DNA from 3 places in the Xanthomonas sp. NCPPB 4467 genome. Region 3 is predicted to be linked to each of the others. Evidence: predicted binding sites of a transcription regulator. Region 3 holds the regulator's gene; each other region holds the start of a gene.
What was found. Region 3 encodes FliA, which starts transcription of late flagellar genes. Its sites were predicted from a motif close to TAAAGTTTNNCNNNCNNNGGCCGATAA; they were not measured.

Region 1: the regulator FliA is predicted to act here: its motif matches at 1,495-1,521, upstream of ACCQ06_RS03680 (GGDEF domain-containing protein).
Region 2: the regulator FliA is predicted to act here: its motif matches at 1,641-1,667, upstream of ACCQ06_RS09025 (GGDEF domain-containing protein).

The regions. Positions count from the first base shown of each region.
Region 1 covers NZ_CM191260.1:855,343-858,614, reverse strand. The annotation lists gene ACCQ06_RS03685 (M28 family metallopeptidase) at 1-247, opposite strand, end outside; gene ACCQ06_RS03680 (GGDEF domain-containing protein) at 397-1,377, opposite strand; gene ACCQ06_RS03675 (SulP family inorganic anion transporter) at 1,618-3,105, opposite strand.
Region 2 covers NZ_CM191260.1:2,050,466-2,053,737, forward strand. The annotation lists gene ACCQ06_RS09020 (efflux transporter outer membrane subunit) at 1-542, shown strand, start outside; gene ACCQ06_RS09025 (GGDEF domain-containing protein) at 638-1,612, opposite strand; gene ACCQ06_RS09030 (hypothetical protein) at 1,778-2,011, shown strand; gene ACCQ06_RS09035 (sensor domain-containing diguanylate cyclase) at 2,268-3,272, opposite strand, start outside.
Region 3 covers NZ_CM191260.1:2,576,126-2,579,397, forward strand. The annotation lists gene ACCQ06_RS11155 (chemotaxis protein CheA) at 1-512, opposite strand, end outside; gene ACCQ06_RS11160 (protein phosphatase CheZ) at 515-1,141, opposite strand; gene cheY (chemotaxis response regulator CheY) at 1,141-1,533, opposite strand; gene ACCQ06_RS11170 (RNA polymerase sigma factor FliA) at 1,569-2,336, opposite strand; gene ACCQ06_RS11175 (MinD/ParA family protein) at 2,333-3,217, opposite strand; gene flhF (flagellar biosynthesis GTPase FlhF) at 3,204-3,272, opposite strand, start outside.

The DNA.
Region 1 (3,272 bases), 1.7 Mb from region 3:
CCTGGGTCCACAGGCGCTTGCCATCGTTGAGATCGCCGCCGGGCTGCAGGCCCGCGTCGGCGAACTGCTTGCTCAGATAGGCGATGGTTTTTTCTTCGCCGGCAGTGGCCGGGCCGCGGCCTTCGTAGGCATCGGAGGCCAGCTCCTTGACGTCGCGCGAGATGCGCGCGCCATCGAAGGTCGGCGCCTGCGCCATCAGCGCGGTCGAGACCGCCATTGCCAAGAGTCCCACGGCAAGTCGCTTCATTGCATACCCCAGATATCAGACCGCCCTGGAGTGTAGCCACCCGCGCGTGCAGGCGGCGGCATGTCGCGGGATGGCCGCCTGCGATGGCCGCGCTGGGCTGCAGCAGCTGTCGGCACGTCTACACGCGGTAGTGCGAGCGCGATGCGCGCTTAAAACAGGTCCACGCTGCCGGTCTGTTGCGTGGTCTGCAGCAATTGCCCGCTGGCGATCAGTTCGGCGTACACCACGGCGCGATTGCGGCCGTGCTGCTTGGCCCAGTACAGCGCCTTGTCCGCCTCATCCAGCAATTGACTGATCATGCGCCCGCCGGTCAGCTCCACGATACCGGTGCTGAGCGTGACCTGCCCGACCTGCGGGAACACATGCTCGGCAACGGCCAGGCGGAAGCGCTCGAACAGGCTGACCGCAACATCGCGCTCCACGCCACGCAGCACGATCACGAATTCTTCGCCGCCGAATCGGAACAGCAGATCGTCCTGGCGGAACGCGCGCTGCATCAACTGCGCCACCAGCAGCAACACTTCATCGCCATACAGATGGCCGAAGGTGTCGTTGACACGCTTGAAGTGATCGATATCCACGATGCCCAGCCAGCTGCTGTCGTTGGCCGGCACATCTGCCCCGCCTGCAAACAGCCGCAGGATCACATCGTCGAAGGTCTTGCGGTTGCGCAGGCCGGTCAAGGCGTCGCGCTGCGCGTCGTCGAGCAGGCTGCGGTAATTCTGGAAGAAGCGCGCAAAGCCCTGCAGCATCGCCTGTTCTGCAACACCGGGCGCGCGTGCACCGCCCACCCGCAGGCAGGTGCGGATACCGCGCGCTTCCATCATCGGATAGACCAATAGCGCCTGGCCATCCTGGTGCAGGTGCAGCACGTCGCCGGGGCCATGCACGTCGGCCAGCTGGGCACGCATCTGCGCGTCCTTGAGCTCGGCTACCGTCAACGACAAGCGGCCGTCGTCGTGCAGGCGGGTTTCGGCCATGGTGCGGCCATCCGGGGCGATGCGCAGCAGCGACAATTCTTCGGCAGCGCAGAGCTCGCGCATGGTGCGCAACAGGCTCAGATCGAGCAGATCGGCATCGCGGATGGCGGTCATATCCACCATCCGTTCCAGCAACGGCGTGGCGCTCATTGATCGCGCAGCCGGTACGCAGGCGCAGGAACGCCTTGCCGCACACGGCGGGCTGGCGGACAACTGGTGTGGCAACGCGCAGGCTTCACGACAACGACCGACAGTCACGATACCGGTGCATCGGCGCCCCAACCGCAAACTTGAGGTCGGGTGGCCGGCCACGCTCAGCGCGCGGGCAGCCGCCGCTGGCAGCAGACACAAACGCCCGCGACGCCCGCGGGGACGGCTGTCCTTGATTGCTCAGGGCAGCGCGGATTCCAGCGCGTCCTCGCCCAGTGCATGCCGCTGCATCAGCCGGCGGCTGCCGGCATTCAGGCCCTTGACCTGCACGTCCAGATCGTGATGCCGCAACCGCTGCACCACCTTGTCCAGCGCCGCCACGGCGGTGATATCCCAGAAATGCGCGCGGCTCACGTCGATCACCACGCCGCGGCCGGGCACCTCGCGCGCGTCGAAGGCGTCGATGAACACATCGGCCGAGGCGAAGAACACCTGCCCGCGCACGTTGTAGGTGCGCACGTCATCTGCGCCATCGGTGTGGGCGATCTGCAGCAGCCCGGCCACCTTGAAGGTAAAGAACACCCCGCTCAGCACCACGCCCACCGCCACGCCGGCAGCAAGATTGTGGGTCACCAGGGTCACCGCCACCGTGGCCAGCATCACCACGCTGGAGGTGCGCGGGTGAGTGATGACGGTGCGCAGCGAGCGCCAGTCGAAGGTCTCGGCCGACACCATGACCATGATGGCCACCAAGGCCACCACCGGCACCTGCGATACCCACGGCTTCAGCAACACCATCAGGATCAGCAGGAACACGCCGGCGAACAAGGTCGACAGCCGGCCACGGCCGCCGTACTTCACGTTGCCAACGGTCTGGCCGATCATGCCGCAGCCGGCAATGCCGCCGAACAGGCTGGCGGCCGTATTGGCGATGCCCAGCCCGGTGCATTCGCGGTTCTTGTTGCTGGGGGTATCGGTAAGTTCGTCGACCACCCGCGCGGTCATCAGCGATTCGAGCAGGCCCACCATGGCGATGGCCAATGCGGGCAAGGCGATGATGCGCAACGTTTCCAGCGTCATCGGCACCGCCGGCCATTGCAGGAACGGCAGCGCATTGGGCAGTTTGCCCAGATCGGCCACGGTCTTCAGCGGCAGGTGCAGGGCGCTGCCGGCGATGGTCAGCAACAAGATGCACAGCAGCGGCGAGGGAATCGCCGACAGGCCGGGCACGCGCAAGCGCGGCAGCCCGTAGATGATCGCCAGACCCACACCGAGCATGGCCCAGGTGGTGAGGTTGGCGCCCAGCAGATGCGGCAGCTGCGCGGCGAAGATCAGCACCGCCAGCGCATTGACGAACCCGGTGCGCACCGAACTGCTGACAAAGCGCATCAACACGCCCAACCGCAGCAGCCCGAACAGGATCTGCACCGCGCCGGCCAGCAGCCCGGCCGCCAGCAGATACGGCAACCCGTGCGCCGCCACCAGCGGTGCGGCCACCAGCGCCACCGATCCGGCCGCAGCAGAAATCATCGCCGGGCGTCCGCCGCAAAACGCAATCACGATGCCGATAACGAATGAGGCGAACAGCCCGACCTGCGGATCGACGCCCGCCACGAAGGCGAACGCAATCACTTCGGGAATCAAGGCAAATGTGGCGACCGCACCGGCCATCAGTTCGCGCGCGGGAGAAGCGCGCCATTGCGCCAGTTCGGCACGCAGCAAAGACATTGGGGGACACTCCGGGGACAAGAAGGACAGCCTGCGGACAGTGCGCAGCGGCAATAGTGTGCGGGAAAGCGACCGCGCCCGCAGCCCGCCTGTGATCCGTGCGCCAATGCGCCTTTCTGTGGCTGCGATCACGCCGCGCGACGCGGGCGCAGACCAAGATGCCCCCC
Region 2 (3,272 bases), 530 kb from region 3:
CCACCGCGCAGGTTGGCGTGGCCACGGCCGATCTGTTCCCGCGCATCAGCGTGAGCGGCTTTGTCGGCTTTCTGTCCGGCGATGCGGCCAGGTTGACCCAGGGCAATGCAAAGGCCTGGTCGATCACCCCGTCGATCAGCTGGGCTGCATTCGACTTCGGTACCGTGCGTGCACGCCTGCGTGCCAGCAAGGCCCAGGCCGACGGTGCATTGGCGCAATACCAGCAAACGGTGTTGCTGGCGCTGGAAGACACCGAAAACGCCTTGATCGGCTACGGCCGTCAGCAGGCGCGTCTGGCGATCGTGGTGGACCAGGCCAATGCCGCGCGACGTGCCGAACAGCTGGCGCAGATCCGCTACCGCGAGGGGTCGGAAGATTTCCTGACCTTGCTGGATGCACAGCGCACCCAGCTGGCGGCAGACGATGCCCTGGCCCAGGCCGAGGCGGCAGTCAATGTCGGCGTGGTCGGTGTGTACAAGGCGCTGGGCGGCTGGAAGCAGGGTGAAGCACCCGCCGCACCGGTGGCGGTGGTCAACCGTTGACCGATGGACGGGGCGGCCGCTGGGTCGCCCCGTCTGGTAGAAGATCGTAACCGTCGTGTTCGATGCCGCGATCTAGCCAGCCAGCAGCGCGACGCTCAGTCGGCAACCCGTACGCTGTCGCGGCCGCTGTTCTTGGCCAGATACAGTGCCGCATCGGCACGCGAAAACCAGTCTTGCCAGTGCGTTTCGCCATCGTGGCGCGCAGCGCCCAGCGACACCGTGATGCGTCCTCCCGGGCCACGCAACCCATTGCGGATCACCTTGCGCAAGCGCTCGGTGGCCGCTTCCAGTTCCGCCGATGAGCCGGCGCGCAGCAACACCACGAATTCTTCGCCGCCAAACCGGAACACCTGATGCGGCTCGCGGACTTCGTAGCGCAAGATGGTTGCCAGATCCGACAGCGCGGCATCGCCTGCGGCATGCCCGTACAGATCGTTGACCTCCTTGAAATGGTCCAGGTCCAGGATGATCAGACTGTTGAGCCGCTCCTGCGGTTGGCGCTGATCGATCTGATGGGTCAACGCGCGTTCGAGCATGCGTCGGTTGGGTAACCCGGTCAGCGCATCCAGCGACGCCAGCTCTTCCAGGTGTACGCGGTCGTCCTGCATGCGCAGCGAGAACGAATACCCCACCGCCAACGTCACCAACGTCACCACGACCGTCGACACGCCCTGGCCGGGGCTGACGATCAAGCCTGGCAAGAACAACAAGGCCACCATCAATGGCAGGCTCAGCGACACCGCGCGTTGCGGCCCGCACAGAAAATAATTGGTCGCCAGCACCGGAAACAGCCAGGGCAGGGCGCCGTCGCCCCCGGTCCAGCAGGCCACCAGGCAACCGGCGACATTGATCGATGCCAACCAGACACCGCCGGCGCCCGTGCGTTCTGCCGCGCGCATCTGCCAGCCGCGCCAGATCGCCAGCACGCCCAGCGCTGCGGTGATGAGGCACGCAATCGCCTGGCCGGTCATGGCCAGGTACACCGCATAGAGGCAAAGCAACAGCGCAGTGATTGGCCCAAGCATCTTGACGATGCCGAGGCGGAAATCCCGCCGCAGGTGGAGGATCACAGGCAAGGTTCTGTCGGAGTCGGCATCATTATCGGCCGGGTTGCGCGAAAGTTGAGCATGCAATCACCGCTGTAGCGGGTAGGAAAATGAAGCGTTGCATGGCAAGGCTTCGTGCGTTGTTGACGGCCTTGCGGCAACTGTATCGGCTGTGGGTCGGAGCCTGTTATGCCTAGATGCGAAGAGCTAGCGACGCGCCTGGATGCGTTGCAGAACGCACTGCCGCAGCTGCCTGCAGATGAAGATACGGATGTTGAGTCTCTGGATTTCCAGGCGCGTGCCGAAGCGGTGCTGCGCGGCGCTAAACCCGAAGAGGCGGCCCATGTGTGCACCCGCGTCGACGGCATGCTGGTAGGCGGTGATCTGATTCGTGCCGACGGAGAGGGGCGCGCCTGTCGGTGATGCTGCGCTGCTCGACGCAGGCGGGCGCGTTGGCGAGGGCGAACGCCAATCTCGGCGCGGTGTCTGAGCCGTATTCTCAACAACGCAGCGGCGCTCAGCGAAATGTCTGACCCGATTTGTCGCTGATGCATATAAGTGTCAGTGCATATTTGCGCCTGGGTCGCCAGGCGCCTAATCGGCCACTGGCGCCCGGCTGGCAGTTGAACGAAGCCTATCAAGGCATCTTGCCAGGGTCGCTACGACCAGCCTGCCTGCATCAGGACTCCTGCGCACATTCGGCGTCCGCCGCTTCCGGTGCGCTGATCACCTGATTGCGCCCGGCTTGCTTGGCTTGGTACAACGCCTCGTCTGCGCGCCGCAGCAGCTGCGCCGCATTGCCCGCGTGCTCGGGAAAGCTCGCCGCGCCAAACGATGCGGTGATCTTCGGCAGCGACACGCCATCGGCCATCACCTGCAAGGCCTCGATCCCGGCGCGCAACTTCTCCGCCATCCTGCGCGCAGTGGCCAGATCCACTTCCGGCAGGATGATCGTCAATTCTTCGCCGCCGTAGCGGCAGCAGATATCTTCGCCACGGGTCTGCGCCAGCAACAGTTCGCCGATTGCCGCCAGCACCCGGTCGCCGCCGCTGTGCCCATGCAGATCGTTGAACCGCTTGAAGTGGTCGACGTCCAGCATCAGCACCGACAACGGCTGCACCCGGCGCGTGCAGCGCGCCAGTTCGTGATTGAGCGCTTCTTCCAGATAGCGGCGGTTGTACAGGCCGGTGAGCGGGTCGCGGATCGATTGCTGGCGCAGTGTTTCGCGCAGACGCAGGCTATGCAGCACCAGCGAGAGTTGTTCCGCTGCCGCTTCGGCCACGGTCAGTGAGCTCAGGCCACCCGGCTGGTCGCTGCGCAGCGCCAGCATGCCCAACTGTGTGCCTTGTGCCGACAATGGGATGCACACCGTGCTGGCGTGCGTCGGAAGATTGGCGCCGGTATGGCGACACAGCATGCCTTGGCTGGCATCTTCGACCACATGCGTGCGATCGCGGCGCAGCGCCCAGCATGTCTCCGGCGCGATGCTTGCGCTGTCGTCGTCGGCCATCGCGCCCCAGGCCACCACCTGCTCAGCGCGATCGCGCGATGCGCGCAGCAAATACACCGCACCGGCCGCGCCGGGAATCAGCGGCGCAATCGTGCGTGCGGTAATTTCCAGCGCTTCTTCGGCGTCGCGGCAGTTCTGCAGCAATCCCGAGTAGCGTGCCAGCGCTTCCAGTCC
Region 3 (3,272 bases):
TGTTCGGCTTCGGCGCCGCCTTTGGCGGCGGCCTTGGGCGCGGCCTTGGCGCCTGGCGCCGGCGCGGCATGGCCGTCGTCGTGCGCAGGTGCGGCAGCTGCCGCCTTGGGCGCGGTCTTGACCGCCGGCGGTCCGCTCTTGGCATCGAACTGTGCGATCAGCGACGGCGGTGCATGCGGCACGGGTTCGCCCGAGCTCATCGCATCCAGCATGGCCTGCAGATAGTCCAGCGACTGCTGGGCGGCATCGAAATGATGCGCCTGCAGCACCGCCTGGCCCGAGCGCGCCATGCCGAGGGTTTCTTCGGCGGCGTGGCACAGCTCCACCATCGGTTTGATCGCCAGAAAGCCGGCGCCGCCCTTGAGCGTGTGGAAGCCGCGGAACACCGCGTTGAGCTGGTCGGCTTCGTCTGGCGCCTGTTCCAGCGACACCAGCTGTTCGCCGAGGCGATCCAGGATTTCCTGGGCCTCGACGATGAAATCGGCAGCAATATCGTCTGGAACAGCACTCATGGTTACAACCCCAATCCGGACAGCAAATCGTCGGCGTCGTCTTGCGACACCGCGTGACGGTCCAGGCCCTTGACCGCAGGACCGGCAAGACCGCCGTCGTCTTTCTTCGGCTCGGTGCTCTTGGGCGGCAGGCCCAGCGCGCCGAAGCCTTCATGCACGCGGCGCACGATCCCGGCCACGCGGCGAATGATCTGCCCGCTGAGGTCCTGGTAGCTTTGCGCCAGCGACAGCTCGGTCAGGTTGTGGCGCATCTGGTCCATCAGCGCGCCCTGGTCCTGATTCAGACCGCCGTCGCGCAGCTTGTTGGCCAGCTCGCGGCATTCTTCGACCAGATCCAGGGTGCGATGGCTGGCCTTTTCAGTCATTTCCACCACGTGGTCCAGGCGCGAGCAGGCATCGTCCAGTTCGCCGGCTTCTTCGGGCACGGTGGGCAGCTCGCCCAGCGCTTGCCCAAGTTCGCGCGCGAGCCGGCTCAGGCCCTGCATCATCGGACGCGTGCGCAGGGCGGCGAGGTGATCGACCTCGCGCTTCCACGCAGCTTCGTCACCGCTTTCCAGTGCATCAAGTGCACCTTGCAGACGCTCGATCAACGCAGCGCGTTCGGCATTGGTCTCCACGGTGGCGTTCATCAGGCGGTCGCCGCCAGACGTTCGAACACCTTGCCCAGCTTTTCTTCCAGCGTCTGCGCGGTGAACGGCTTGATGATGTAGCCGTTGACGCCGCACTGCGCCGCTTCGATGATCTGCTCGCGCTTGGCTTCGGCGGTCACCATCATCACCGGCAGGTGCTTGAGCTTGGCGTCGGCGCGGATGTTGCGCAGCAGGTCGATGCCGGTCATGCCGGGCATGTTCCAGTCCGTCACCACGAAATCGAACGGGCCCGCGCGCAATGCAGCCAGCGCGCTGTTGCCGTCTTCGGCCTCTGCGGTATTGGTGAAGCCGAGATCTGCCAACAGATTCTTGACGATACGTCGCATCGTCGAGAAGTCGTCCACGATCAGGATCCGCATGTTCTTATTCACATCAAGCTCCTAATACGAAAAAATACGCGAAAAAATTAGTCGTCAATTTCGACACCGGCATCGGCCAGTTCGAAGACTTTGAGGCGGCCGCGCAAACGCACCACGGCCTGGCCATGGATCTGGCAGACGCGCGACTCGCTGACACCGAGCACAGCGCCGATTTCCTTCAGGTTCAATTCCTGTTCGTAGTACAGCGACAGCACCAGCTGCTCGCGCTCGGGCAACTGGCCGATGGCCTTGCCCAGCTCGCGGCCGAATTCGCCACGCTCCATCATCTGCTGCGGGTTGGGGCCACCCTTGGCGGTGGTGTCCAGCTCGCCGTGATCTTCGATGCGCGATTCCAGGCTCAGCACCTGGCCGCGTGCGGCGTCTTCCATCAGGCGCAGGTAATCGGGCAGCGGCATTTCCATCGCGGCGGCCACTTCGGTGGCGGCGGCGGCGCGGCCGGTGTTCTGCTCGATCTTGCGCACGGCGGCGGCGGCGTCGCGGGCACGGCGGTGCACCGAACGCGGCACCCAGTCGCCACGGCGAATTTCGTCGATCATCGAGCCGCGGATACGGATCGAGGCGTAGGTTTCGAACGAGGCGCCCTGGTCGGAGTCGTAACTGCGCGAGGCTTCGATCAGGCCGATCATGCCGGCCTGGATCAAATCGTCCACTTCCACGCTGGCCGGCAGACGCGCCGCCAGATGGTGGGCGATGCGGCGGACCAGATCGGCGTGCTGGGTCACCACGTCGTTGGCGTTATTGCGCTGCACGGCGCGGTACTGCGCGCTGGCCGTGGTTGCGGTAGCAGTGCTCATGCGGCCACTCCCCGTTGGATGATGCGTTCGACAAAGAACTCGACGTTGCCGCGCGGCACGGTGGGAGCCTGCCAGCGCGAGGTACGGCGTGCGATTTCGGCAATGGCCTGCGCCGACGGGCTGGCGGGATACGCCTTGATGACGGGTTGCTGACGCTGCACCGACAGGCGCAACCAGTCGTCCTGCGGCACGTGGCCGAGATAGTTCAGCGACACATCGCCGAGGAACTTTTCGCACACGCGCGAGAGCTTGTCGTACAGCAGGCGGCCTTCGTTGGGGTCGCGCACCATGTTGGCGATGATCTGCAGGCGGTCCACGCCGCGTTCGCGCGAGAGCACCTTGATCAGCGCGTAGGCGTCGGTGATCGAGGCCGGCTCGTCGCAGACCACCACCACGGTGTCCTGGGCGGCCTGGCAGAAGGTCAGCACGCTGTCGGTGATGCCGGCGGCGGTGTCGATGACCATCACGTCCAGGTCGCGTTCCAGTTCGGAGAACACATTGACCAGGCCGATGTGCTGGGCCGGAGCCAGTTCCGCCATGTGGCGGCGACCGGAGGCGGCCGGCACCACCAACACGCCGCCCGGGCCTTCGATGATCACTTCATCGAGCGTGCAGCGGCCGGCGATCAGGTCGGCCAGGGTGAACTTGGGCGACAGGCCCAAGACCACATCCAGGTTGGCCAGGCCAAGGTCGGCGTCCAGCAGCAGCGTGCGTTTGCCCATGTCGGCAAGCGCCACGGCCAGGTTGGCGGAGATGTTGGTTTTGCCCACGCCGCCCTTGCCACCGGTCACGGCAATCGTGCGCACCGGGCCCAAGGGCTCGGGACGGGTCGCCGTCAGGGGGAAGGCGTTGGTCAGCTTTGCGTATTCACGCGACTGCATGGTTGTGCTCCGGAGTACAGGGCTTATCGGCAGCGCGCCGTAAATCTTCAAGACG